Regions from separate parts of the Endozoicomonas sp. 4G genome, predicted to be linked through region 3. Evidence: predicted binding sites of a transcription regulator. Region 3 holds the regulator's gene; each other region holds the start of a gene.
What was found. Region 3 encodes FNR, which switches genes on or off when oxygen is low (the NO sensors DNR and NnrR bind a similar motif). Its sites were predicted from a motif close to TTGATNTANATCAA; they were not measured.
Positions count from the first base shown of each region.

Region 1: glpA (anaerobic glycerol-3-phosphate dehydrogenase subunit A) is a predicted target of FNR. The motif match lies at 3,580-3,593, and genes of this name have one in related genera.
Region 2: K7B67_RS22995 (OmpW family outer membrane protein) is a predicted target of FNR. The motif match lies at 8,512-8,525, and genes of this name have one in related genera.

Region 1 is NZ_CP082909.1:2,606,367-2,616,377, forward strand. Features, by position in the region: gene glpC (anaerobic glycerol-3-phosphate dehydrogenase subunit GlpC) at 1-538, opposite strand, end outside; gene glpB (glycerol-3-phosphate dehydrogenase subunit GlpB) at 528-1,841, opposite strand; gene glpA (anaerobic glycerol-3-phosphate dehydrogenase subunit A) at 1,831-3,474, opposite strand; gene K7B67_RS10305 (MIP/aquaporin family protein) at 3,801-4,628, shown strand; gene glpK (glycerol kinase GlpK) at 4,661-6,163, shown strand; gene K7B67_RS10315 (transposase) at 7,605-8,411, opposite strand; gene tnpB (IS66 family insertion sequence element accessory protein TnpB) at 8,448-8,774, opposite strand; gene K7B67_RS10325 (transposase) at 9,210-10,011, opposite strand, start outside.
Region 2 is NZ_CP082909.1:5,787,118-5,797,128, forward strand. Features, by position in the region: gene K7B67_RS22965 (hypothetical protein) at 1-366, opposite strand, end outside; gene K7B67_RS22970 (hypothetical protein) at 627-3,578, opposite strand; gene K7B67_RS22975 (ATP phosphoribosyltransferase regulatory subunit) at 3,845-5,023, shown strand; gene K7B67_RS22980 (adenylosuccinate synthase) at 5,119-6,411, shown strand; gene K7B67_RS22985 (OmpW family outer membrane protein) at 6,454-6,909, opposite strand; gene K7B67_RS22990 (IS630 family transposase) at 6,991-8,100, shown strand; gene K7B67_RS22995 (OmpW family outer membrane protein) at 8,051-8,434, opposite strand; gene rnr (ribonuclease R) at 8,670-10,011, shown strand, end outside.
Region 3 is NZ_CP082909.1:1,340,719-1,350,729, reverse strand. Features, by position in the region: gene K7B67_RS05000 (hypothetical protein) at 1-3,748, opposite strand, end outside; gene fnr (fumarate/nitrate reduction transcriptional regulator Fnr) at 3,957-4,715, shown strand; gene K7B67_RS04990 (hypothetical protein) at 4,840-5,367, shown strand; gene K7B67_RS04985 (TraR/DksA family transcriptional regulator) at 5,373-5,708, opposite strand; gene ttcA (tRNA 2-thiocytidine(32) synthetase TtcA) at 6,036-6,956, shown strand; gene K7B67_RS04975 (glucosaminidase domain-containing protein) at 7,039-7,872, opposite strand; gene K7B67_RS04970 (Yip1 family protein) at 8,125-8,736, shown strand; gene K7B67_RS04965 (transposase) at 9,230-10,011, shown strand, end outside.

The sequences.
Region 1 (10,011 bases), 1.3 Mb from region 3:
TACTATTAACGTAACAACCGTGAAAATAACTGACCTGGCGGTCATAAGTGGTTTGATCCGGGCACTCACTGGCATACCATTGACGGAAGGTCTTGCGAGTGTATTCAGGCATGACTGGACGCTCATCAATGTCCAGCACTTTAGCCATTATACGTCGCACCGGTTTTACTTTAGTGACAGCGTTAACTATTGGAGCAACAGGGGTCGCCACTGCCCCCATAAAGTCGGTATGGCTGAGAATGTAATCACGCAGCTTGGGTTTGTGCTGGCCAGAGCGAGCTTTTGCCTTTTGAATAATGGAACCAATCTCCACTCCAGATGGGCAGGCTACTTCACAGCGTTTACAGTTAGTGCAATATTTCAGGGACTCATCATAAAACGCAGTCCCTTTCATTCTAAGGCGCTCACCATCGGGCCCCGATTGCTTTGGGCCGGGATAATCTGGCTGAACTTCAGCAACCGGACAATAAGTGGTACAGACAGTACATTTTATGCATTGGTCAAACGTCGTATCCAACAAGGCCAAATTAACAGTCATTGTCGTTTTCTCCCTGTTGAGTCTTTTTGATCTGAATAATCTGTTCGGCCACCTTCCAGCCGGTGGTTATAGAAATCCCTCCAGAACTACCCTCCTCTAACGGCTGAGCATCCCCCAATACTCCCCCTGCACAGAATAGGTTTTTTATAGTCTGACCATTTCTTCGAGGCCGCAGCTGTTGATCAGTGACCACTCCAAAGCTGGCAAAAGCATGGGCGTCCAGAAAATGTTGATTTGCCCACTGACTACGAGGAGTAGAAGTATTAGTATCAAGACCAAAAACAGCTTCATGAATCCTCTGACGATCCGCTGCCAGCCCTCCACTCATAAAGCTGCCGGTTGCCAGAACTACGTGATCTGCCTGACATTTGACCTGGCGGTTATGAGCCATATTCAGGGAGTCGAGCCGATCATTAACAAACTCACCGTCGAGCACTTGCTCACCAGGCATCATAACGCCACCCAGGCGATTAAAGAGCCGTGTCAAACGATTAGCTAAGCGAATGCCCGGCAAAGAAGGAGGTAGAGTGGCAAGTTCACAGACCCGGCAACCCAGCATCTCCGACAATTGTCGGGTACGCTCAATACCGTGATGCAAACTTAATACTGAAGGAATTAATACCAGGTCTACCGGGCCTGTGATTTTTTTTATTTGCTGTGCCAGTACGGATAAAACTTTGTCATTATCCAGATACCGGGACACTTCCAGAGAACGCATAGCATTGGTATCGCGGTCATTCATAACCGATGAAGGTAGCCTGATTGTTTCAGCAGTCATCTCAACGCCAGCCAATTCCGGCAACCTGCGCAAATTCATTGCCGCCAGTTCCGGTTGAAAATCCCGAAATCCTTCAATATTAACAACAGCAATTCGTCTTAGATCACGCGCTGTGTCTACTAACGGCAAACGCGTCATGGAGTCTGGAGCAAGGTATGTAGGACGTAATACCCCCAAAGCAGTAATCCGTTGATGATTAACACCCTCACTCACTGGATAACAGGGCATTTCAAATTCACCAGACAAGTCCTGAAACCAGCTCAATGCTTTCTTTACCGCATCAATCCCCGTTTTTGCATAAGGATGATCAGGCTTTTCAGCAATGAGTTGCTCAATACCCTCAAACGGATTCAATAACACCTGCCCATCTGTGTCATGCCCGAGTACATCAATCGTACCAGAGGCAAATGAGAGCCCGCTTTCCCCTTTGCTAACGATGCCCGTTTTCAATCCAGCCTGAGCGCAGCGAATACCACACACCATGCCTGCCAGACCACCACCAATAACCAGGCTGTCAAACTTCATAGTCAGGAACCTCTTCATCCATGTGTTTGATCTGCTTTAAGCTGCTCGCACCCAGCAACCCTTGATAAGTCCAGTAGGTAAAATCTGCTTCCCTGAGAGCATCTCCCCAGAGTACGGGCAGCACCCCTTTCCAGCGTGCCTGAAGAAATTCATCAAGATCATTTGCCACATTCACCTCACCCTTAACGGATAAAGATTCCTGTAAAACATCTGCGGCACGACAAGCACACACTTCTCCCTGGCAAGGCCCCATTCCCAGACGAGTTCGACGACGAAGGTCTACCAGTGAACGGGCATTGAGTTTGTTGATCGCGTACTCCAGCTCACCTCTGGTGATCATCTCACATTCACAGATCACTGCCTGTGATTTACTGGACTCATTAAGAAATCCATCCGATCTTTCTCCATGGCGATAACGTGCTGAAGCGCTCACCGGTACGCTGACTTTAACGGGTAGTGAGTGTTCCCCTCTGGCTGCTCCCGGCAGTTTTTTCTCTGATGTGACACAACAGGCGGTGCTGCCAAGGTTCGTGGCGACAAGATCGGTTGTCATTTCAGCCATAAGCCGGTATGTCATCAACTTCCCTCCCCCAACGGTAACAAACCCTGGCAGGCCATCTGTTTCTTTGTGATCACGAATCACAATGCCTCGGGTGATGTTTCGACCCGAAGTATCACCAGACACTGAGATCAGCGGACGAACACCACAATAGGCTCGTAATATGCGACTTTTCCCCAGAATGGGAGCCAGTTTTTCACCTTCTGTGATGAGCAGATCTATTTCATCGTCATCCACTTTAATAGTGTCGATATCTTCATAGGGTACTTTTTTTGATGTGGTGCCAATCAGCGAAACAGTATCGCCGGGAACCAGGATATCGGCATCTGCCGGTTTACGACAGCGGTTTAATACCATGGAGTTAATCCGATAATCCATGATGAGAAGGGAACCTTTGGCTGGGAACATTTTAATGGAAAGGTCTGCATATTCTGCAATCTGCTGCCCCCATATACCCGCTGCATTAACCGTTTGCTGTGCGCGGATAGCCAGAGCCTCTCCGGTCTTCATATCCACACAGTTAACGCCTTTAACGACACCCTGTTCAATGATCAGACCGACCACTTTTGTGTAATTCAACAACTGACCGCCATGTTCAACGGCATCAAGAATATTAGAAGAACTAAGACGGAAAGGATCAAGAGTGCCATCAGGAACGCGAACCGCACCCAGCATACCCGGGTTGGCATTAGGCTCCAGTTTCAGCGCCTGATCGCGACTCAGTTTTTTAGTTTCAATACCTGCTGCCGTGCAGGAGGTGATAAAAGTATCCTGAAACGCCAGATCATCTTCAGGCAATGTCAGGAAAAGCCCCCCTGTTTCTTCAACACAGTGACTGGCAATGTGTTTCAGAATGCGATTTTCAGCAATACACTCTGTTGCAGAGCGTCCATCTGTGACCGCATAACGGGCGCCGGAATGCAGTAGGCCATGATTTCGGCCAGTTGTACCGTTGGCGATATCATCTCGTTCAACAAGAATGGCTTTAATTCCGCGTAATGCGCAATCTCTCAAAATGCCGGCACCGGTAGCTCCGCCACCGATTACGACTGCATCGGTTTCAATATTTCTCATCTTGCCAGATACCTAATATCGACTCAGGAGTTAACAAACGCACGTAAATGTTGCGCATTGTGCTTGATTGGCATCGAACTATATATTGTTCACATTTCAGCGATATTGAGGTGCGTCAATATTCGTTTATATTCGCCCATATTCAAAGGAAAAAAATTAAGCTCGTGTCGCTTATAAAATCGATCAAATTTGGCAAAAACAACACTCGCAATCACAAACGAACACTCTTTTGACTCAAGTCAATAGAGAAGGCTTGAACACTTTTGTTCCAAAATGCAAAAATTCGTTTCAACAATAACTGACATCTTTGTTCTGAGAGGGCTAGTATGCGTCACTCATTATTTGGAGAATGTGTAGCCGAGTTTATCGGTACCGCACTCCTGATTTTCTTCGGGGCTGGTTGCGTAGCAGCACTGGTTCTTGCCGGTGTTGATTTGGGGCAATGGGAAATATCGATTACCTGGGGTATGGGTGTTGCTATAGCGATTTATGTTACCGGTGGCGTGTCCGGTGCTCATATCAACCCAGCAGTAACCATTGCCCTGGCGGTGTTTAAAGGTTTCGGAAAAAACAAGGTGCTGCCTTATATTGTTGCCCAGATTCTGGGGGCATTCTGTGCAGCGGGGCTGGTTTATTTCCTGTACAGCGATTTGTTCACTGGATTTGAAGCCACCCATGGTATCGTAAGAGGAACGTCTGAAAGTCTGGCTACAGCAGGTATTTTCTCTACTTACCCTCATTCCTTAATCAGTAATACCCAAGCCTTCCTGGTAGAGTTCTTTATCACTGCCGTTCTGATGATTGGCATCCTGGCTATTGGTGATGAAAATAACGGTGCTCCCAAAGGTCCCCTGGCAGCCATTGCTATTGGCATTCTGATTGCCGTCATCGGTGTTGCTTTTGGCCCTCTGACCGGCTTTGCAATGAACCCTGCCCGTGATTTTGGACCGAAACTGTTTGCATTTTTTGCCGGTTGGGGTGACGTGGCATTCACTGGCGGCCTCAGCAACCCATACTTTTGGGTACCCATTCTAGGACCAATCTGCGGCGCCCTGGCCGGTGCCTGGACTTACCTGAACCTTCTTTCCAAACAAATGGAACAGCTTGCCTGTGGCACTCCCGGATGCGAAATTCGTACGACTGAAGGCCACTAAGAACGATTGACAATCCAATTAAGGAATTAAAAATGACTAATGAAGCAAAGTATATTGTTGCTCTTGATCAGGGAACCACCAGCTCCAGAGCCATTATCTTTGATAAAGCTGGTGCGATTGTTGATGTTTCTCAGCGTGAATTTACTCAACACTACCCTCAGCCAGGCTGGGTTGAGCATGATGCCATGGAAATCTGGGCCACCCAAAGCTCTGTTCTGACTGAAGTACTTGCCAAGTCAGGTATTCGCTCTGACGAAATCGCCGGTATTGGTATTACCAACCAACGTGAAACCGTTGTCGTATGGGATAAAACAACCGGTCGTCCCGTCCACAATGCTATTGTATGGCAGTGCCGCCGTACCACTGAAATCTGTGAACAGCTGAAGCGCGACGGTCTGGAGGACTATATTCGTGAAACCACGGGGCTGGTTCTGGACTCTTACTTCTCCGGCACCAAAATCAAGTGGATCCTGGACAATGTGGAAGGCGCACGCGCCAAGGCTGAAAAGGGCGAGCTACTCTTCGGTACTATTGATACATGGCTGATCTGGAACATGACCGGTGGTCGCGCCCACGTCACTGATGTGACCAACGCCTCACGCACCATGATTTTCGATATCAATAAACTGGACTGGGATGAGAAACTGCTTGATGCAATGCAGATTCCCCGCAGCATGCTCCCAGAAGTAAAATCCAGCTCTGAAATCTACGGTAAGACCAACATCGGCGGTAAAGGCGGAACCCGGATTCCTATCGCCGGTGTTGCGGGTGACCAGCAGGCTGCCCTGTTTGGCCAGATGTGTCATGACAAAGGTATGGCAAAAAACACCTATGGAACCGGCTGCTTCCTGCTGATGAACACCGGAGAAGAACCTGTTCAATCCCGGAGTGGCCTGCTGACTACCATTGCCTGCGGTATCGATGGCAAGGTGACCTACGCACTGGAAGGCTCTGTATTTATGGCGGGTGCCTCTGTTCAATGGCTACGGGATGAGCTGGGACTGGTGCGCGATGCTACGGATACAGAATATTTTGCCACCAAAGTAGAAGACACTGGTGGTGTCTATGTCGTGCCTGCTTTTGTTGGTCTGGGTGCTCCATACTGGGATCCCTACGCCCGCGGCTCCATTGTTGGTATGACCCGTGGCACCAACCGTAACCATATTGTTCGTGCTACCCTGGAATCCATTGCTTATCAGACCCGTGATCTTATCGAAGCCATGGAGCAGGATTCAGGCATTAAACTGTCTCAACTTCGGGTTGATGGCGGTGCCGTTAAAAACAACTTCCTGATGCAATTCCAGTCAGACATTCTGGCCTCTGACGTGGTTCGACCCAGGGTTATCGAAACCACAGCTGCTGGTGCGGCCTATCTTGCTGGTCTGGCGGTCGGTTTCTGGAACAGTATTGATGAACTGAAAGATCAGGTATCTGTGGATCGTGAGTACGAGCCAGCCATGAGCGAAGAACGTCGCTCTGAGCTCTACAAAGGCTGGAAAAAAGCAGTTGATCGTTCGCAAAAATGGGTTGAATGATTCTGTTTTAATAAAGCCTGCTGCTGGTAAAACAGCAGAAGGCTTTATTATTTGTCCCTGAATGGCGAGTCTGAAAAGAGAAATTCGCAACCAATCCTTTAGTAAGACATGGCGTGTCGTTCTCTCGATATCTGAAAGATCGACTCTCAGAAACCGGGTTAATTTCACAGCTGTCTGACATGATACGTCAAAAATCAGCTTAACGGGTGGGTAGTTCTGCCTACGGTTATTAAGTAATTACCTTTTTTGTTCGCAATTGATTTATATCATAACAATTTTTATACAAAACTTTATTATTCACACGACTCGAAAATAGTCGTGCGACATCTGATAAATAGTCAGAAAACCAAGTTTTTGCTTCCTGAATTTCTGCTTCGACCAACTCAATTTATTGTTTCAGGATGAACCTGGCAAACGCTTATAAAATGGTAAAAGTTTAGTGATGAAAACAAACGCAAAGGCTACAAGGTAAATGTTTACACCGTGAATAGCCTTGAACGTGCCAACCAGTTGTTTAACTGGGGGATTGATGGCAGGGCTTACGCATGAGAATAATCATTCTCATTTAGAAGCGCAAAGCAACAGTTCTGCCGTATCATGAGTTGATCATGGCTAACACATCAGTGCTAAAAAGCTGTAAAATACTCCAATTTTACGTCTGATGCCTATTAATCCTGAACCGCTAATCATGTTTCTCAACGAGTTAACCGACCCACGTAAGCGTCAGGGCTTACGCACCAGAAAAATCATTCTCATTTAGCCCTACAATGAACGACCTCAGTAGCTGAGCAAGGTATTTATTGCTTCACCCTGCCATTTTACGCTTTGTTTTGATACTCCTTTTAATGCTAATGTCGGCCTTCAAGAAATTCAGAGCAATGCGTCGCAATGTGGACAGATTTTCACCAGCGTGTTCATCTTTGGTCTGGCACGCGTCTTCATCAAAGGCGATATCCAACATCCAGTACAGATTATTCTTCACCTCCCAATGCTGTCGTGTTGCCCGGAGCATTTCTTTTACTGTGAAAACTTTCCTGGAAATATAGAGCTGTAATGCTGTCGTAGCTTTACTATCAATGGTTCAATCTGACTGAACGGCACCAAACTGATCCTGGCCTTACTGATGACTCTAGTGATTGCGGTGGCCATAAAAATTATCTCTTCAGGGATATCTGTGGGTAAAACCAGCCAGCCTGTGAGGATAAAGCTACAGAGCAACCTCTAAGTTGGAAACAAATAGTCGGCACATGAAGGATTGGACACTGCTGACGCTGCAAAACAGTTTGCAACGCTATCAGCACCCTTAGTGGACAAAGCATCCGTTTATTAGCAAAAGGTTTGCCGCGAGTCTGAAAACACCTGTCTGTTTACGGTAGGTCATGGGTATTTTCCCTGGCCCCCATGCTTTAGGTCCTGTGATTCCAACATGAAAACCCACACGTTATTTTAGTTCTGTAGACAACCGAATTAAAGAGTTGGCCATCGTCGTCCGGGTGACAGAGCCACCGTATCGCTTGAGGATATTCTCTTGCCTATACAAAGGCAATGCGTCGCAGTACTTGGAGACAATGATCCAGGCCAGTGTGCAAACAGAGAGTGAAGATTTGGGCAGTGGGTGTTTTGGCAGCTCTGCAACTTTAATGACCCGCTTCTCCTGTCCATGCTCATCGACTTCCGGAAAGACTGCTTTCTCTTGCAGAATTTCTTTTACCTGAACTTTGGCCGGTACGATATCAAGCTCTTCACGGACTTTGACAAAGAAGGTATTAATGGCTTCGGCTTTTTCTTCTTCGCTGAGTTCAGAGCGTTCCTGGACTCTGGGCAGAGACTCTGAAAATGGCTTGCGCCCTGTTTTCTTTTTGCGTGGTTTTGGAAGCTCTTGCTCTGGCTGATCTTCAGCTTCGTCTTCGTCTTGCTCACCGGTGCAGCCTTCCAGCTCCACCTCATTGAAAATGTCGTCCTGGCTGTTGTTTTTTTCAGTGCTTCTTCCGTACAGGCGGGATCGGGAGAGCCTCAGGTATTCTTCCAGTTGCGCAATGCGTTTTTTTTGAGAATCGATGATCTCTGACTTCTTTTGAATAATGTCGTCTTTTTCAAGAAGGGCATTTTCTTTTTCAAGAATGACACTTTCCTGGGAATGGATCGCCTTAAATAAGGCGACCATTTCAGGGTTAGTTTCAGCTTGATGAAAAGGCAAACTCAGTGCGGATTTCGGCTGAAAAATCAGAGTGTCGACGGTCGATTTCATGGTCGCTATTTTACCATAAAACCCTGAAAAACTCGACTAAAAACAACTCTCATAATGCCTTTTTTTATGGGGTTGCATGGCGTTGAGATCGTAGCCGTCCAGCAGCCAGTTTAATTGTTGCCCGGTTAATGTAACCAGCTCTTCGTCCGGTTTGGGCCAGTGGAATTTGTCCTCAGACAGGCTCTTGTAATAAAGCACAAAACCATTATCTTCCCAGTACAGGCACTTGATTTTATTACGCTGCCGATTGGTAAACGCATATAAATAGCCGTCAAAGGGGTTGTGCCCCAGCTCTTGTTCAACCAACACAGCAAGCCCACGAAATGACTTGCGAAAGTCAATCGGCTCCCGGTAGAGAAACACCTTTCTTTGCCATATTGGCCTCTCATATTGGGAGGCTAATCATTTCAAATGGTTTTTTGATTCTGAAGGGCGTGGGTTTATTTGGCGTTTACGAACTATTCAATATACCTCGAGATCATGGGAGAGATTAAGAACTTGCTCTCTGAAGAGTTAGGGCATGATGTCACATTACTGGACACACATTCGTTTACCTGGATACTTTGTGACACTCCCCGCCTTGTCAGGCGAGGCTTCTGATTTCACAGGCTACAGTCAGCCTCTAAAAGGACGGGGTTTTACGCTCATTCGATAAAGCAGCGATTCCCGCACTTAATACGACAATGTAAGTATTTTATTCAAATTCGTGCTCAGGAGTTAGCGGCCAGCAAAAACCCTGCACCCCAGGTACATTAACAAGTACTATTGTCCCCTGAAAACCTTGGCTACATTACTTTTCTATGAAGTGTTAATTTGAACCCTACCAGGCTTTATGCCATATATGAGCGCATCGAACAATTCATCCCAACCTTCGAGCATCCAGGACAGGAATACCCGTGTAATCACCTTCCATAGGTACGTTCGGACGCCCCTCGCTCGCTCCTTCAGCGCCTTTTTGAATTCCGGGCTGGCCATTTCCTGGATTTGATCAACCATGAAGGCCAGGAACGTCAGGTAAGCCAGGTTGGTTGCCAGGTGCTGCTTCCCGTGACCATAGTTGTGTTCAAGGCTGTAGCCTTGGTTTTTCAGGGTGTTAAACGTTTGGTTCTCGATGTGCCAGCGGCAACGACCTCCTCTCATGACAGCTTCAACGGTATCTTTGGTTAACTCAATATCTGTGACCCAGCACCAGGTGTGGCGTTTGCCTTCACTGTCTGTCTCCACGTAATCAAGGACATTGACATTTTGGGTCAACTTGGAGGCATTCAGCGGTACATCATTAGCGAAACGAAACCAGTGCCTGGTTCCTTGCTCTTCATCAATGATTTTATGATAACTGAGCTGTTCCTGGTCACACAGCGCATCCATCGCCTCGATAAGGGATTTGTGGTTGCCATCTTTAGCCACAATGATGAAGTGCCAGCCATAGCTCTTGATCAACTCAATAGTAGGATTGTCAGCAAAAAGCCCATCCAGGAGTATGACCAGTTTTAAATGAGGGTGCTCTCTCTTGACGTGCGCCAGGTAGCGCTTGATGGCATTCTGTTCGCAGTCATTCTTGTTGTCGCCGTCCTGTTGAACAATCGCCTCTGGGGCAAAG
Region 2 (10,011 bases), 1.6 Mb from region 3:
GATAATCATGGGTGGGGAGGGGTAATGTTTCGTCGATAAGGCGTTAGCTGTCCTGAAACAAAAATGAAAGGTATCGCCCGACTTGCTATCCAGGTCGATATAGAGCTGGTTTTTCTCCAGCTCAGCTATCTTGCTTTTTTCGTCACTCTTTTTGGCATCGTAAACCAGGTGAAGCGGCGGACTGCCCTCCATAAACGACATTCTGCTGATCGTTCCCGATGTCTCTGAGGATTTGAACGGACTCCCCCATCCCGACCAGCTCAACAGGTTGGAAATGGCAGAGCTGTGACTGGCAACCGGTAAAATGGCAGACAGAATGAATAACAGCAACAAGCGAGTCATTGTGAAAAATCTAACCGTTTTCATAATTGGATTTGCTCATGTATTGATTATCGAGACCTAACAATAGACGCTAAATTTGCAGTTTTTTTATTATTGTTGGCCTGCCCTTGGGAAAATAATCGACAGCTGGTCGTGATCGACCCGGCAAGGGGAACGATTAGTCGGGCAGCAAAAAGTAAGCCGGTCAGGCCTCAGGCAAGTGTTTTGACACTCTGCCCACTGATTTCTTTAGATCAGGTGGGCAGAGTGCCAAAACGGTAAAATCGGAAACAGGAGAAAGTAATTTATCGAGTGATTGGCAGACCGTAATCACCTGCTATCTTGTCGCCAATCAAATTCAGTTTTATTTTTCTTAGAACATTAAGCACGTATCCAAAGGTAAGCCCTCCTCTCTTGTGCTTCAACATATCTAGCATTTTCATTGCTTTGTGTTGAACTCTATGATTCTCAGCATCAATAGTCTCTACTTGATAATACTCTAAAATTCCCGTATTCCAGGCAAACCATTTCCAGTTGGTGCTTAGTTCATCAGCAAGATACCGGAGTACATCATCTGGTAAAGGCGAGTCCATATGAATGCGCGGCGAACTTATTTTTGATTGCTGTGATTGCTTATGCGGACGATGTGCCACTGCGCCAGCAGCAGCTTGCTCTTGCGGAATAAAACCGGGTTCCTGTTCCTGAGTCAGTTGATCAGCCAGTTCCGTGGGAACTACGCCAAAGATGAAAAACATACTATTTATGAACGCATATTTTTGATCTGGAGTTGTTAAGTTCAGGAAGTTAACAAGTTCTTTCCTGGCAGTTTCGGCAAACTTACTGAAAAGCACACGTTGTTCCGTAGAAAGTTTTTGTCTGAAACCGCCAGTTTCCGGTAGTGTTGAGCTTAAAATAGCTAAACCGGTCAATATGGCTTTAACCTGTTCAGGCGTGGATGGATTACCCTCAGAAATAAAATGACCAAAGCTTTCAAGTGTATGAAGTTTTGTGTTTGTTTCTACTCGGTACCTGTTAGATTGGGTAATAAAACTATATTGATCCCAACCCCAGGGGCTAATGTCTAGATTTCCATCCTTATAAATGGGAAGGCCAAAAAGATAATCTTTACCCAGCTCTCTGGATAATTCGCTTAATTCCATGAGTGTGTAACTTGTCGAAGGAACTGTTGCGTCTGTTAGCAAATGACTGGTTTGTTGAAGTATCTGGTAAATAAAATCGATTAATTCTTTTTTATTTTGATGGCCTATTAATCGGTATTCAAGATTGTAAAGATCATTAGCTGTCACAAGATTACTTTCTTTCAGTATGTCGGCTAATTTATTTTCTTTAACTCTATCGAAATGGTATTTCGTCTCAAGGTGTTCCCGGTGACGAGCCAGTGTTTTAATAATTCTTGCCACCTCGGCATGTCTGTTGATTCCATTATTGCTGGCCAGTTCGCCGACCTTTAGAATTAATTCGGCAGTAGATAATTCATTTCTGGAAAGTTTAACCCAGTACTTATGAAATGTTTTCATGCTTTCTTTATACTGCAAAAGAGTTTCAGTGAGAACTCTATAAAGTTCATACCTTTTGCATTGAATGATATGTTGAAAATATCTCCCATCTTGCCCGGTATCTACCAATTTTTCGAGCCATCTTGATAGTTTGATGGCTGAAGTATCAACCACTTTTGCCACTGTGACGGGTATTTTCTTAGTTGTTAAAACAGGAGCTGGGTCGCTAAGACTTTGTTCGAATACACGCATGGCATTGTTAGCGCACTCGAAGCACATGTCATTGCGGTAGATGTGTTTAAATTGTTTACACTTTTGGCAAGCCCCGTTTTTTGGGGTCCCATCAAAACCATCGCCTCCCTCATTTCCACTGCCACTACCACCAGAGGTGCGTCGATAAGCGGCTGCCTGAGATTCCGCGTAGGAGGGAGGGTCGGTTAAATCAAGTCCGGAAACACCCTTTGTAATTTTTTCAGTTCCTTCTCCTTTCGGACAACTGACCCCCGTCGGGCAGCTGCCCGGAAAGACTGACACGCTGAGTAATTGTTTAGGGCTTAAAATGAACGCTTGTTTTGTATAACCATGGTAGTTTTCCGTCTGTTCCGGATTGCTGTTCAGGTAATGGTCAAATGCGGCTTCCGGATTATCCGGATTCTGGGACATCGCCAGAAAAAGTCCAGAGTTTCGTTCAAGGTTTGCTCTCCTTATTTTGTCCCACAGTTGTTGTGAAATAAGGATGGTCTGCTCATTCCAGCCCCGTTTGATTTTGAGAACAATCTGGGTGTCCCACACTTGTTTCCAAGCTTGTTTTTTCTTAACCGTCCCTTCGTTAGCGCCAGGGATAGGCACCAGAATTATTCTGCTGACCAGCTTGCTCATCACTTCAAAAGAGTAAAGCGGGGCCATGCCACCTCCCGGCCTTCTTTTAAATGGATCGTCTAAATCGTCGCTGCCACCAAAACCACCACCAGAGCTTGTGTATGACTCGCTGTTATCGGCGATATTCGGGTTTGCGGGTATTGCAAAAGGCGCATTGGAACGGCTGGTGTCGCCAGGATTGCTGAGCTTGTTTTCTGAAGCTTTGGGGTTTCGGAAAACAATATCGACAGATGATCGCTTTTTATCGCCGTAAGAATGGCTACCGGCAGTGTCGCCATCCGACGATGGTGGAAAACCGGTGCTTTCTGAAACAATACCGCTGCATTCCGGTTCTATACTCCATTCATTATTATTGTCTTGAACCGACAGAACCAATGATGCCTTGCCTGCGGGTAAACGCCATTTCGCTAAATGTTCATATTGCCAGCGATCAGGGTCTGCTGTCAGCTCGGCCCGTCTCACTTCCCCAACCTGAATATCCGGTAAACTCTGTCCCGTTGACGTCCTGGTAATCACGGGTGGGGAGGGGTAGTGGGAGGAATAGTGCTTCGTCGATAAGGCGTTAGCTGACCTGAAACAAAAATGAAAGGTATCGCCTGACTTGCTATCCAGGTTGATATAGAGCTGGTTGTTCTCCAGCTCAGCTGTCTTGCTTGTTTCGTCACTCTTTTTGGCATCGTAAACGAGGTGAAGCGGCGGACTGCCCTCCATAAACAACATCCTGTTAATCGTTCCTGATGTCTCTGAGGATTTGAACGGACTCCCCCATCCCGTCCAGCTCAACAGGCTGGAAATGGCAGAGCTGTGACCGGTAACCGGCAAAATGACAGACAGAATGAATAACAGCAACAGACGAGTCATTGTGAAAGATCTTACAGTTTTCATGGTTAAATTTGTCCATAGATTGACTGCTGAGGCCTAACCATAGACTCTAAATTTAAAACTGTTTTATTTATTCTGGCGGACCTAACCTTGGGTGTGGGGAATCGTACTGCTCTCAACGGCTCATTGAGACTGATAAATAATCGATAGTGGGTCGTGAACTCTGCTTCAGCCAGTGGTATGATACCGCAAACCGGGTTTAGCCCGGTTTTTTTGTGTGCCTGTGCGGACCAAAGAGGGCTGTTATGACCGTCTCAGATCGCTGGTTATTGCCAGATGGCATTGAGGAAATTCTGGCTCCCAGAGCCCGTCAGGCAGAAATGCTCCGTCGTGAGATGTTGGATTTATTCGATTGCTGGGGCTATGAACTGGTGATCCCTCCTCATCTGGAGTTTATGGAGTCACTGACCGCCGGCGTGGGTCGTGACCTGGAGTTGCAAACGTTTAAAGTAACGGACCAACTCACGGGCAGAACCATGGGGCTGAGGGCCGATGCTACGCCCGCTGTTGCCAGAATTGACGCCCACACCCTGACCGAAAAAGGGCCGGTTCGGCTTTGTTACGCAGGCACTGTTTTTCATACTCGTTCGGCATCGCTGGGCGCCACCCGGTCACCTATTCAGCTGGGTGCTGAATTGTACGGCCATGGTGGTGTTGAGAGTGATATTGAAATCATTTCCCTGATGCTGGAGACACTGGCAGCGGTGGGTATCGAGTCTGTGAACCTCGATCTTGGTCATGTCCGGATTTATCGTTCGCTGGTGGAATACGCCGGGCTGAGCGAGGCACAGGAGCAAAAACTGTTTGACGCGCTGCAGAGAAAAGCCGCCTGTGAAGTATCTGAACTGCTGGCTGGCTGGAAAATCTGTTCGGGCACGGCGGAGATGTTTAAAGCGCTGACCTCCCTGACCGGTCACGTCAGTGTGATCAATGATGCCCGAGCGTTACTGAAAGAGGCGCCAGAGGCTGTTTTTAAAGCACTCGACCAGCTGGAAGTGATTGCCGGCAAGGTCGCTGAGCTTTATCCGTCAGCTAACCTCTACCTCGATATGGCTGAGCTGCGCGGATATAACTATCATACAGGCGTTGTATTTGCGGCCTATGTTTCCGGACAGGGTCAGGCGATTGCCAAAGGTGGTCGCTACGACGGCATTGGGCGAGTCTTTGGTAGAGGACGTCCTGCTACCGGGTTCAGCACAGATCTGAAGACGTTAATCAAGCGAAAAGCGGTTCTGGATCCGGAAGCTGGTGAAGAGCGAATGATGATATTTGCTCCTGTTAATGCAGATCCTGCTGCTGTGCAGAAGCTGCGTCGACAGGGACAACGGGTTGTTTACCAACTGCCTGAACAAGAGACAGACGCTGCGGGCACGGGTTGCGACCGGCAGCTGGTCTGCCGTGACGGAGAGTGGGTTGTAGAATAGCCCTGTCGCAGAAATGCATGAGAGTCAGTTCAGAAAATCGTTTGAACTGCACTTTGTCATGTCTGTTTATTTTAGAAAGTAAGAGACCGTTTACCATGGGTAAGACTGTTGTCGTACTGGGCACTCAATGGGGTGACGAAGGTAAGGGCAAAATCGTTGACCTGCTGACTGAGCAGGCAGAAGCGGTTGTGCGTTTCCAGGGCGGCCATAATGCCGGCCACACACTGGTGATCGACGGTGAAAAAACCGTTCTGCACCTGATTCCTTCCGGTATTCTGCGTGAAGGCGTCGTATGTTATATCGGTAATGGTGTGGTGCTGTCACCTGAAGCCCTGCTAAAAGAAATTCACAAGCTGGAAGAAAGTGGTGTTCCTGTCCGTGAACGTCTGCGTATCAGCCCATCCTGCCCGCTGATTCTTCCCTATCATATTGCTCTGGACCAGGCTCGTGAAGTGGCACGGGGCAAAGATAAAATCGGTACCACCGGTCGTGGTATTGGTCCTGCCTACGAAGACAAGGTGGCTCGCCGTGGACTGCGTGTTGCCGATCTGCTGCACCCTGAGCGTTTTGCCCAGAAGCTGAAAGAAGTGATGGAATATCATAACTTTGCCCTGGAACACTACTACAAGGCTGACCCGGTCGATTTCCAGAAAACCCTGGATGAAGCACTGGCCATGGGTGAACAGATCAAACCTATGATTGAGCGCGTGACCGACAAGGTTCATGAGCATCATGGCAAGGGTGACAACATTCTGTTTGAAGGCGCGCAGGGCTCTCTGCTGGATATCGACCACGGTACCTACCCATTCGTGACTTCTTCCAATACCACTGCAGGTGGTGTTTCTACCGGCAGTGGTTTTGGCCCTCTGTACCTGGATTACGTTCTGGGTATCACCAAGGCTTACACGACTCGTGTCGGTTCCGGTCCCTTCCCGACCGAACTGTTTGACGATGTAGGTATGCACCTGGCCAAAAAAGGCAATGAGTTTGGTGCCACTACTGGCCGTCCCCGTCGTTGCGGCTGGTTTGACGCTGTGGCTCTGCGTCAGTCGGTACAGATCAACTCGGTATCCGGTCTCTGCCTGACCAAGCTGGATGTGCTGGATGGTCTGGAAACCATCAGAATCTGCACCGGCTACAAGAATGCCCAGGGTGAGTCCATCACCACGCCTGTGGATGCTGAAGAGTACGAAGCGATTCAGCCGGTTTACGAAGAAGTGCCTGGCTGGAGCCAGTCTACTTTCGGAGCCAAGAGTCTGGATGATCTGCCTGAGAATGCCCGTGCCTACATCCGTCGTCTGGAAGAAGTGGTGGGAACACCGATCCACATCGTTTCTACCGGCCCGGATCGTGTAGAAACCATTATTCTGGAACAGCCTTTCGGCTGATCCGTTCCCCCGCCAGGTTCACTGGCGGGGATTGCTTTTCCATCAGAACCTGTAAGAAACACCAGCCATGTAAACCAGTGGATCCAGTTCTGCGTCCAGACTGTAGCGGTTTCCGGCAGTGCCCTTGAAGTTCGCTGTGGTATTGATGTCCATGTACCATACAGCAGCGTTTAAGGCCCAGCTCTCGTTCAGTTGATAGTCAAAGCCCAGTTGTCCACTCAAGCCCATTGAGTTGTCCAAATCCAGATCTCTGAAGGTATCACTGGCGGAACCTTTGAAGTCTTCATTGAAGAAAACGGTGTAGTTCAGGCCAAGTCCCAGGTAAGGCTGGAACCTTGAGTTTTTGTCCATTGGGTAGTATTGCAGACTGACAGTAGGAGGCAGGTGTTTGACTTCAGCAAAATCCCCTAAACCCAAACCATCTAGAAAACCGGAGTTTAATGGATTGGTACCTAGCGCACCCCGGTATAGGGAAGGTGCGCAATCACAGTCGTTCATTTACCTGTATGACTACGCCCACTACGACATGCCAAGCCCGTCGCTATAAGTAAGATAGTTTTCATTTTTTCTTGCTTACCCATGGTATTAAAAGTCTCCCCTCAACAGTGGCAGCAGACACAAGATTGTCTGCTCCAGCAGTCCATACATGCAGCTCACCCACGTACACGAGAGCGCTTTTCTGCGCTCTATCAAGTGGCACAGGGTTCTTCTGCAACTCAGGTTGCCAAGCAATTGGGGCGGCATCTCGAAACGGTCACTGACTGGATTCACCGCTACAATTCAAAGGGGCCGGAGGCTATGGTTTATAAGCGGACTGGGGGCCGCCCCCTTTGTCAAATTATCAGTAAAGCTGCTGCTTGCCTGATTGACCGGACACTGGAAAAAGCAGCTAACCAGGAAAGTTCTCTTAACTCACCTCGCTGGACGTTGAAATACTTGGTTCAATGGTGTTGGGATTGCTTTCAGGTACGATGTTGCCGTGAGACCATACGACAGGTTCTTAAACGGCAGGGGTATTCATGGAAGAAAGCCAAAAAACTGCTCAACAAGGCTGACTCGGTAAAACGGGCTACCTTTCTTGAAACTTTAAAGCCGTTGCTGTCAGAAGCCACTTTCCAGAAACGCCTGCTGGTCTACATTGACGAAGCTCATATTCATCAAGATGCCGATATTGGCTATGGCTGGTCCCGTAAAGGCGAAAGACTCTGGGTCAGTTCACACTCTCCAAAGCTGGCTGACAAGATCACCTTCTACGGAATCTATTACTACAATTTTGGTCAGGTCAGAATGTGGCCTTATCCCTGTGGGCGGAAAGAGCACACCGTTAATGTTCTGGAACGAATCAGGCAGGAGAACCCTGACAGGAAAATCGACATTGTGTGGGATGGTGCATCATGGCATACCGCACACTTTGTAAGGGACGCGGGGCTACGCCTGAATTTGAACATTATCCAGATGCCAGCCTACAGCCCTGACTTTATGCCTGTAGAAGCCTTATGGCGCTGGTTCCGGGAAGATGTTACATACCATCACTGCCATAAAACGGCAGAAGATCTGCTCGAAGCCGCAAAAAAATTCGTTGAACGTATAAACCGAAATCCTGAAAAAGTAGCTGACAGACTCTGGGTCAAAGATTCTCTTAATGATGAAGAAGAGCGCCTAAGGGCAAACAATCTGTCAGAGTGGTAAAACTCCGGTTTTCTAGATGGTTTGGGTTTAGTCCTGCCAGACTACCTTTTCCTTCCAGAGTGTGCTTGAACGGTGTCGCTGCCAGCAGCTCAACGCCAAACTTATCTGACAGCATGTAGGTAAAGGAGAGTCCCAGCTGAGTGTTATTGTCGACGTCGGCTGTAGCGTTTTTGTCCTCAACCCCGTTGGTTTTTAATCCCCCGCTGTCAACATCCGTCTGGACACTGGCTGCTCCGCCTCGGAAAATAAAATCTCCGGCCTCATAAGCCTGAGCCGATGCAGCAGAAACGGCAATAGCAGCAGCCACAGTAAGTGAGAGAAGATTTTTGTTCATGATGATCCCTTATGTTTGGGTGTAGAAAGCTTTTTTCTTGATGGTTAATATTTTAATCGCCTGTCTGTGGCGCAATATTGATTTGAATCAACACATCACCCTGTGTCCCAACGCACCAGTGGTAGGAATTCTGTTGCAAGTATGGGCATACTAGGCAAAGATGCTCACTGGTTACCCGAATCAGGGTTACACTGCCTATAGATATAATTTGATCACCAAGAGGTTGATAAACCCTATGCCCAAAAAAGGGTGGAAAGAACTGGATTCCCAGGCTGCTGATGAGGCGGCCCGCTACGACAACCCTATCCCCAGTCGTCTATTTATTATGGAAGTTCTGGAAAACAGGGGGGCTCCGGCGAGCCATAAAGTACTGTGCCGTGAGCTGGGTGTGACGGTGCCTGAGCAGCAGGAAGCGCTGTTATTCCGCCTGAAAGCCATGATTCGTGACGGTCAGCTGTTGGAAACCCGCAAGGGCACCTATGGCCTGCTGAGTAAAATGGATCTGGTAAAAGGGCGTATTCAGGGTAATAAAGACGGCTATGGTTTTCTTATTCCTGATGAGGGTGGAGAAGACTATTACCTCTCATGGCGTGAAATGCGCAAGGCTTTTGACGGTGATCGTGCGGTCATTCGTGAAACCGGTGTGGATCGTAGAGGACGACGTGAAGGTCAGATAGTTGAAGTCATAGAGCGCAATACCACCCAGCTGGTGGGTCGCTTCTACATAGAACACGACAATGTTTTTGTCGTACCGGAAAATTCCCGAATTGATCGCGAAATTCGTATTAAGCCCGGCCCTTTGATGCCAAGTCACGGGCAGTATGTTCTGGTTGAAATCCTTGAGCAGCCTGGCCGACGTGTTCAACCTGTTGGCCTGATCAAGGAAATATTGGGTGAACGACAGGATGCCGGAATGGAAGTGGAAGTGGCATTACGCACCCATGACATTCCTCATGAGTGGCCTCCTGAAGTGGAAGAGCAGGTAGCCCGGTTCAAACCAGAAGTGGCTGAGCGGGACAAAAATCACCGCGTTGATCTCAGAGAAACACCTTTCGTGACCATCGACGGCGAAGATGCCCGTGATTTTGACGATGCCGTTTACTGTGAAACCAAAAAAAACGGCGGCTGGCGTTTATTCGTCGCCATCGCGGATGTTTCCCATTACGTGAAGCCCGGTACAGCGCTGGATAAGGAAGCCCACAACCGGGGCACTTCTGTTTACTTTCCAGGGCATGTTATTCCCATGTTGCCGGAAGTCCTTTCGAATGGTCTCTGTTCTCTGAATCCTGAAGTGGATCGCCTGGCCATGGTGTGCGAAATGACCATCAGTGGCAAAGGTAAAATATCCGGTTACAAGTTCTACGAGGGGCTGATTCGCTCCCACGCCCGTCTGACTTATACCCAGGTCTGGGAAATGCTGTCAGAGCCGCTTAGTGATGAGGGTAAGGCTCTGCGCCGCGAACGAAAAGCGGTGCTTCCCCACGTTGAAGAGCTTTATAACCTGTTCAAGGTTCTGAAAAGTATCCGTTCTGATCGTGGCACCATTGATTTTGAAACGGTAGAAACACAGATTATCT
Region 3 (10,011 bases):
TGCCCGAAGCTTCTGACAGAGTATCTTCAGAGTCCACCTCAGCTATTGGCTGCATTTTTTTCATCCGGTAGAATTCTCTCGATTCTGCCGGCCACCCCAGATAATCGTTGAGTATGGTTTCCAGCTCTACCTGATCTTCTTCCAGTGCTTTTGTTTTTAATCCACGATAGTACAACTCAGCGACCAAGTAAGTCCGAAGGGCCATCAATTCTTTAAAGTAAACCCTGGAGCGAAACTGTTCCTCCTGCAAGGCCTGCTGCCAAGGCTCGGGGGCTTTTACGCCAGCCAGCTCTGCCTCCCAGTCTCTGTCGTCATCGTCATAATCCTCAATACGATAAATATAATCCAGAGGATCGCTCAGCAGCATTTCCAGCCCCGTTCCTGGATGGGCTTCATTTTCATTAGTGGCAATGTACTTTTTAACGACTTCCAGAATCGCCTGTGCATACTCTTTATCATTAATGTCAGGCGACTGCGTTTCTGAACCCTGTCGTGCAAGCTGCTTCAACGCCTTGATCTGACTTAAATAGTCTTCTGACTTTTGTTCCTCCAGCGACAGGTCACTGCGCACTTGATCCAAATCGCTGACTTCAGAATCAACGTCACTCAGAACAGCTGGATGACTCTGCAACGTCATAATACTCAGTGACAGTTCTTTAGATTCCTCCATTAATGCTTGCAACGAGGTTTCAGCATCCAGCAGCTCTTTGGCAAACTTATCGGCCTCTTCAGGACTTCCGGCTTTTTGCAACTCATTGAGTGCTTTCAGTGCTTCGACCAGCTTGACTTGAGTTTCCAGAGTCCTGGTCTGACTCTCTGTCCCCCTAACTTTCAGCTGATAGTTCATTTCATGGAGCTCTTCGGCCTCACGTTTGAGGGCAGTTATTTCCTTTCCTGTAACGATAGCCATCCGTTCCTGTTCAGACTTGAGCCATGACAGGGTCTGAGTAATCCTCTCAGCGTCACTTTGAAAGGATTCACGGGTTGTTTGCAGATACTCCCCAAGAGCCGTCAGCTCCTCATCCATCTCTTTGAGCTGCGGCAATGTCTGAACGTCGGTTTCCACAACCGCACCAGTGCCACTCAGTTGTGTCTGTAACCGTTTAACCTCGCTTTGTGTTCTGGCAAGCTCAGCCATTGCTCGTTGATGTGCTTCTTTATCCGTGCCTACCGTTTTATCCGTGCCTGCCGGTTTTAAACTGAGCACTTCCAGTTCGCCGGTCAGGGAATCCAGACTGAATTGCAGTTTAGCTATGGACCGCTCAACTTCTTCCAGCTTCAGCTTTCTTGCCTCTGACTCTATCTTGCTTGATTCCAGCTGAATGGATACGGCATTGGCTTCCTGCTTTTGGATGTTTAACTGCTCTGAGACCTGATCAAACGCCTCTTCAACTTGCCTGAGCCTGTCACTCATCTCATCAACCGAAGCGTTCCTGCTTATCAGCTCTTGCTGTAAGCTTTTAGCAAGCATCTGGCTTTGTTCAGCTACAGATTTGGCCTGATTGATTTGCTGTTGCCAGACCTTTCTTTTCTGGCCCCGTTTGTTATTAAACTGTGCAGCTTCTGTCCTCAGCTTCTGATTCATACTGCTGAGGCTCTGTAACTGCTGCTCCAGATCATGTTTTTGCCGTTCGACCGTTCTTAGTTGCTCTTTGGTATTCACTGAATCAGAGCTCAGTTGATTCACATGAGTCATAGCACTGACCGCAGTCCCCTGCAGGGCTTGACTGCGAATGGCCTCTTGCTCGGCATTGAGGTCAAGCACCCTCTGCTTTGAGCTTTCCAAAACGCTTTTGGTCTTCTGCAGAAGGTCACGAACTTTCTGGATTTCTGTATTTCTACGCAGTATCTCTTCTTTCACCCAATCCAGTTCGGTTCGCAACTGCTGGTTCGAAAACTTACCCTGAATGACCTGCTCCTGAAGACGGTTATAACTTTCCTGCAACAGTTCATGCTCATTCTTTTTCTCTTCAAGCTGCCCCTTCGTCATGGCGAGCGCAGCCCGGTCTGTCTTTTTCTCATCCTGAAGACGCTGGATCTCCACCTCCAGCAACGCTTTTTCTTTGGCAACCGTTGCTTCCCGCTGCTTCAAGCCATTGAGTTCTGCTGCCAGCACTTTTCTGGAAGAAGACTCATTGTGTAAATGCCCCCTGGTTTCTTCAAGCAGCTTCCCCTGAGCCTTCAATGCTTTTTCAACACCCTTAAGATGCTGAGACGACCGATGGGCTTCTACCCAACGCGCCCTGACCTCCTCTTCTTGCTGGGTGAGCAGATCAACCTGTTCCCGATACGACTGATTCTCGGAAGCGACCTTTTCCGAGCTATTGATTAACTGGACTTTTTCTTTTTGCAGTTGCTCCAGTTCTGACCGCAGTCGATCTATCTGGATTTGCTGAGTCTCCAGATCCTTCTGCATTTGAGTTTCCAGCGTTTTTTGTAACGTCTGGTGGCTTTCAAGCTGCGAACGTGCAGCATTTAGCTCATCAATAACAGCCAGATATTCTTTATGGTTTTTATCTTTATTTTGAATGGCAACACCCAGCTGATCCTCCAGAAACTGAACCCTTTCTATGGCACTTTCCAAATCAACTTTGTGGGTGTCCGCTTTGTCTGTTACTTCTGCTTCCAGAGATTGAACGGTCTGCTGGGTTTGAAACAGCTGTCGTTGAATCAGCTGCTGTGCCGATTCTGCCTCCATCAGCAACTGCTGGGCCGCCTTGAGTCTTCTTTGCAAAGGTTTAACCGTGTCTCGTTCAACGGCTTTATTTTGCAGAATCAGTGCCTGAATCTCATTAGCCTGAAGGTTCTTCTGGCGATGCAGCGTTTCAAGCTCAATATCTTTTTCTTTAATCTTTTCTGTCAGTGTCCGGGCTTCACTTTCAAGTGCTTCAACGTGTTCCTGGGCGAGTCGAAGCGCTTCTTCGCTTTCAGTATCTTGCTTGTCCCTGCGTAGCTCATTCAGTTGTTCAACTTCTTGATCCACTTTTGCTATCTCAAGATCAACAGTCCTGTGTCGTTCAGTGAGTGTTCTTAACTCATCGTCCAACTGTTTTTGCCGTTGCTCAGCATCCCTGAGTCGTTCGATTCGAGACTGCATCTCCTCAAAGTGTTCTTGCCCTGAAGCCAGGTCCGATGTTCCCGGAACCAGCTGACTGGTGAGCTCTGCTTTTCGTTGCCTCTCACGCTCCAGCTCTGCTTCTGCCTGGTGGAGTCTTCTATCAAGAGCCTCTGCACGCTCAGATTCTCTGAGCTCCAGCTGTTCCCGAATGATTCTCTGGGGTTGTGCATGGGTAACGACAAAATCAGTCAGCTGCCTGGAACGCCTTTCCAGCTCGCCGGCATGGGTCCGAAGATAAAACAGGTAACCTACTCCCGAACACACAGCCACTCCGGCAGCCATTGGAATAGAAACAGAAGCAGCCCCCGCGGCAAAAGCCCCAGCGACCAGAACCCCGGTTCCCTTGGCTATGGTGACAGCGATTCTCCGGCTATTCCAAATCGTACTTTTTTGAAGCCGGGTGCGATGCACCTCTTCAAGCTCAGCGCACTCAACCTCTTCGAGTTTTAATGCCCGGAGTTTATCCAGCCCCAGCTCGGCCTTTCTGGCCATCAGGATGCTTTTTTCCTGCGACGTAAGATCATTAAACGACAGACCCTCTGCTTCGACGAGTTCTTCAAAAGTTCGGGGTTCCGGCTCCTGCATGGTGGGTGTAAACAGCATTCCCGTCACTGAGTTGAGCAGATTCATAGCGTCAATTCCCTGATTTACGAAATTGTGTTCAGAACAGTTATCGACACCTTTTCTTTAAACCCAATGCGACAGAGTAAGTATTTCCCGAAAAAGCCTTAGATATGAAGAAATTACGCCTCAGTCTCGGAAAGCACAGACTTACACTTTGATAACATTTTCAATAGAATGGCCAACGATTTCGCCAATACGACTTTGAGGCCACTCAATGACGTCAAAGCCCAATGTACGACAACCTAGCCATGTGGCCTGTAGAGACTGTAGCCTTAGCTCTCTCTGTCTGCCGCTGGCATTGAGTCTACAAGACATTGACCAGCTTGATCGCATCATCAAGCGAGGCCGCCCTCTCAAGAAGGGGGAGTATCTTTTTCTGGAAGGAGACCCGTTCACCAGTGTCTTCGCTGTTCGCTCCGGAGCCATAAAAACCTATACCGCCACCAATGAAGGTGAAGAACAGATTACCTCTTTTTATCTTCCCAGCGAGATATTGGGTTTGAGTGGTATGGATACTGATGTCTTCCCGGTTTCTGCACAGGCTATGGAAACCACCATGATCTGTGAGATCCCTTTTGAGCAGCTGGAAGTACTATCCGACCAATTCCCGGAATTGCGTCGTCATATGATGCGCCTGATGAGCAAGAAGATTCGGGAAGATCAGCAAATGATGATGCTACTGTCCAAGAAAAATGCTGATGAGAGGATTGCCACCTTCCTGATCAACCTGGCCAGCCGTTTCCGTCGCCGGGGCTTCTCATCTCAGTCATTCCGGCTGTCCATGTCCCGCAACGAAATGGGGAACTACCTGGGACTGGCTGTAGAAACCGTTAGCCGGGTATTTACCCGATTCCAGAAAAACGGTTTGATTCTGGCCGTGGGCAAAGAAATTGAGATACGCGACCCGGTTCAGTTATGCCAGCTGGCGGGCGGGAAGTCTGTCGATATAGAACAGATTATCTCTACCCCGTAAGCACACGAACCCTTTTCATAATCTGAAGTTTCAGCGGTAAAAATTTTACTGTACTTCAGATTTTTTTGGGTGCTACGATAATCCCTGTAATGAAAAATAATGCTCTAAGGCAAGGGAAATCCTGATGGGTATTTGTGCAAAGGAACTGCGCCACTACGTTGTTCGTCCTACCCTGAAGCATTTAAGAATGTGGAGCCCCACTGCAGAAAACCTGCTGTTGGGAACCGCAGCCCGGGAATCCGGGCTTGGCTTCCATCTTAAGCAGGAACACCATCAGGCGCTGGGTATCTATCAAATTTCACCAAGAATGCATCGCAATATCTGGGATCATTATCTGGCGAAGAAATCCGACCTTTCCAGCTTGGTCCGGGGGCTGGCCAGCCAAAGAGAATTCCTGGCCCACCCACACCTGGAGTTAGCAACCAACCTCTCTTACGCTACCGCCATTGCCTGGATGATTTATTATCGAACCGATAAGCCAATCCACAAGCTGCCTCAGGATGATGTCCACGCCCTGGGCAAGCTCTGGCACAATTACTACCACCGTCACCACCCTGGCCCCATCGAGAGTTTTGTGGACAGTTACAAGGTTTTAATCACGGATTCTATTGAGACGGAAGCATCATTACCAGAAAGCCTGAAGACGGCCTGATTGCTTCAGCTGGCCTGATCCCGCTTTTCTGCACACTTGATGCAAAGATCAGCATAAGGCATGGCAGCCAGGCGGGCTTCGACTATTTCATCACCACAACTGGTACAAAAACCGTAATCATCATGATTCATGCGATCCAGTGCTTTGTTAACCAGGTTAAGCTCGGCCCTGGCATCATTACCCAGCTGATCAATCACCTCGTCATTCTCCCTCTCCTGCGCCTGTTCTGACCAATCGGCACTGGCCCTGCGAGTCACATCTTTACTGATGTTTCCGAGACGAATATTCAACTCTTCTCTGCGAGACAATAACCAGACTTTCAATTTCTCGTAATCAGCCATGGAAATCCCCTGAATAAATATCAACGATTATTCTGTGTGTAAACAATTGGATGCTGAGTCCTTACGCATATTGCTTACCAGCTAAGCATAGCTACTGTTACCCATATTTCGACAGATCATTCACAACAAGTCCGGTGAAATTCGGGAGAAAAGATATTCACTGTCATTATCCCTGATGCCTGACGTGAAACCTTGGATTATAATGTCTTGAATTTTCGGGATACGGCCCGTTTTACCATTATTCAAAGTTGTAAGTCACCCGGTTTAACCGCCCCTTCCCGGGCTTTAAATGAAGTTGGGTACTTTGAGAGACAAGACAGAGTCAACATGCAAAGCCAGACAAAAAGCGCAAAAACCCACTTCAACAAGCTACAGAAGCGCCTGAGACGCGAGGTTGGCCAGGCCATCGCCGAATACAACATGATAGAGGACGGTGACCGCATCATGGTCTGCCTGTCAGGAGGGAAAGACAGCTATACCTTGCTGGATATCCTGCTGAATCTGAAGACCTACGCACCGGTCAATTTTGACGTTATTGCCGTCAACCTGGATCAGAAACAACCCGGCTTTCCTGAGCATGTTCTGCCTGAGTACCTTGAAAGCCTGAATGTTGAATATCGCATTGTCGAAGAAGATACCTACTCCATTGTCAAAGAGAAAGTGCCTGAAGGCAAAACCACATGCGCACTCTGCTCACGCCTGCGCCGTGGCATCCTGTACCGCACAGCCGGCGAGCTGAAAGCCACCAAAATTGCCCTGGGCCATCACCGGGATGATATTCTGGAAACCCTGTTCCTGAATATGTTTTACGCTGGCAAGATGAAAGCCATGCCTCCCAAGCTGGTCAGTGATGACGGTCAGCACACGGTGATACGCCCCCTGGCCTTCTGCCGCGAAAAAGATATTATCCGCTTTTCTGAGTTCAAGGCATTTCCGATTATTCCCTGCAACCTTTGTGGCTCTCAGGAAAATCTTCAGAGACAGGCGATCAAGGCCATGTTCACCGAGTGGGACAAGCGTTTCCCCGGCAGGATGGAGAGTATGTTCAGGGCCCTGAGAAATGTCGCCCCTTCTCACCTGGCGGACAGCTCACTGTTTGATTTCAAGAACCTGACAGCGGATGGCCAGCCTGTTGAAGATGGCGACACTGCTTTTGATCCGGTGGATGTGCCTCTGACCTTCAGGGATGAAAACGATGAAGACGAAAAACCCGAACAGGCTGCAATGGTGAACATTGTGAACCTCTGACAAGGATTCAACAACTTTCTTGTGAATGCCCCTCCGTATTCAAAAACAGACGTTTTGCCGGTGTCTGAATACGGAGGTATGGTTAATATTGGTCAGCGTGTGCCGCCAAATCGTACTTCAGCAAATCATTACTCTCGATCATGGCGATCAACTCTTCCACGTAATCGACCCCTCGCGAGGAGTAAGCATAAAGCCCATGGGCCAATATCGGGCCCGTAACAGGCTGCCCTACTAACTTTCTTTTTGAACGCAGCTCCCTTAAGCCCTCATAATGGTGACTGGTATTGAGATTGAACATATACGAGCGAACCGATTCAGCCGGTGAAGAAAACTTCCTGACTTCGTAAGTCGCACCTTCCGGGCGCTCACCGGGAATCACGCCGCAACCCGGAGTAAAACACCACTGGCCAAAGTAATTATTCGCTTCGACGGCAAACCTTGAAGTTCCCCAGGCCGACTCGTTGGCCGCCTGCACCAGAGCCAGGGATACCGGAATCTCATCCACCCTGTTCAGCAGGTCATTATAAAGCTCATCACTGACTTTAAGCGCTTTATCCACTCTGAACGCCTGGGCGGTATCCAACAACCACTGTTCTTCCGTTTCATGCAGAGCCGGCTTTTCCCTGAGGCTTTTAATTTTCTGACGGATACCTGCCAGACGCTCATTCTCCTCGTCAATCATGAGCTTCATGTAGGCAAAGAACTGGCTTTTCTTCTCTCCGACTTCCTTGATGGCGGCAAAGTCGGGAATGTCCTTCTCAACTTTTTTCTCAGTCCTGACCTCCTGCTCAATGACTTTTTCCACCTGTTTCGCTGCGGGGTCCTTAACCGTCTGCAAATCTCTGTTGTACCAACTCGACAGAGCCACAAGCCCAGCCAGCAGCAAAAGAAAATAACGATCAATTCTAGTCATCATGGTTTCAGCAATTCTCCTGCCCCGAAAAAAACGATACTTTTCAAACACTGCCCCAACAAAAAGCCTGCCCTGAGGCAATAACGCTTTACTTTACGTTATAAATATGGGAACACTGAAGCTAATACTGCCAGGCTCCAAGCCTGTCGCAGTAAATAATAATAACAGGATACTAACCGCTGTTTTGTAGCTGAATACGAATCAAACTATAAGTATTACCAGCTACTGGTGTACAGCCCTAATGGAGGTTGCACCATGATATTAAGTCATTTCTGGGGACTTATCTTTCATCCGGAAGAAGAGTGGAGCAGTATTCGGGAACACCCTCCCGGCATTATCCGTCTCTATCTGGGCCAGGTCATCTGGCTGGCAGCCCTGCCTGCCATCTGCACTTACCTGGGAACTACTCAAAACGGCTGGACACTGCCGGGCAGTGATCAGGTAATCAAGTTAACTGAAACCAGCGCGGCTTACATGGCATTTTTTGCCTGGCTGGCCATACTGGCTGGCGTTGCCGTTATGGGGGCTTTCATCCACTGGATGGCAGAAACCTTTGGCAGCAAAGTAACTCTGGCCCAGGCGCTGGCATTTAGCTGTTATGCCGCAGCCCCCCTTTTCCTGGCAGGACTCTGCGGACTGTATCCATCGATCTGGCTGACTATCGTCGCGGGCACTATTGCCGCTTCCTGCTCGGCCTGGATGCTGTACTCCGGTCTGCCGACGTTTATGCAGATACCTAAGGAGCAGGGATTTGTCTATGCCAGCTCAGTGCTTTGCATCGGGTTGGTTGTTCTGGTCTCCATTATGATTACTACTGTGATTTTCTGGGGTATAGGGATAGGCCCTGAATACATCCAGAGTCACTGAAGCGTCATCGCTGGTAGATGAATTAAGCGGTATCATCTGGCAGCAATTAATGTCTTGCCCCTTCATTTACTGGAGCCATAAACAGGCTGTACAGATGCTACCCCCTTGATCGAAATGCTGGCGCAAACCCGTTCCTTCAGGGGCGGGTCTAGCCAGCGCAAGGCGTTAGCCTTGCTGTGACAGTCGCTTAGAAGTTTTAACAGACTTTTCTGAAGGCGGTGTTCTCTGGCTTTCTCCAGAAGTGTTTCCCCCATAACATCGGCTTTATGCGCTCCCAGTATTCACGCCTTAATGTATAAGACGACTTTCCCTTTGGCTTGCCTACCATTTCCCTGCTGAACTCGTTTGTACGGTATTTAGTAACAAATACTAGATGTACGTTATTCCTAAATACACATGATCTACCAATCTCCATTCGTACATACAAACCTCATATTTGACAGATATTTCTAGCCAGACTAGCATGAAGCCATTCAATTCAACAGGTTATGTAATGCTTCAAGGTATCCGACTCAAAGCCAATCCAACAGATCAGCAAAAGCTGGTTCTGTCTCAGTGGATGGGCTGCGCTCGGTTTATCTGGAATGCAAAATGTGATGAACATCGCTATTACAGCACTTACGCAAAAAAATACTGCCCCATAGGTACGTATGCCCCTGTTGACGCAAAGGCAGCCCATTTCAAAAGCGAAGAGTTATCACCCTGGTTATCCGATTGTCCCAGTCAGATAATCAGAAACTCGGCTACCAACTGGTATAAGACCTACCGGAAGTACATGAATGGCTTGTGCGGCAAACCAAAGAAAAAAGCCAAGACAGACAAGGGTAGCATTTACCTCACCAATGAAGTGTTCCGGTTCGATATCTGTGAAGATGGTGTAACCCGTCTTTTCATTGGTACAAAGACCAACAATATTGGTTATTTGTCGTTTAAAACTCATCGCCCATTCAACGAACCAAAATCCATTTACATTAGAAAAGAGGCTGGTCAGTACTCCGTTTCTTTCTGTTATGACGATGGATCAGAAGAACCAGCAACAGAAAAAGAGCATTTGGAATACCTTAAAGGTGCTTCCAAAGAGTGGCTGGAAGAGCATGTTATCGGCGTCGATCGAGGTGTTGTTATACCTGTTCATACTGGCGTTAAGCCTTACGACTTTACAGAAAACCAGACAAAGAACATGGATAAGCGCCAGCGATACCTAAAGAGGTTTCAGCGTCGTTTGTCTCGCCAAACCAAAGGCTCTAACCGTCGTCAGAAAACAAAGAACAGGAT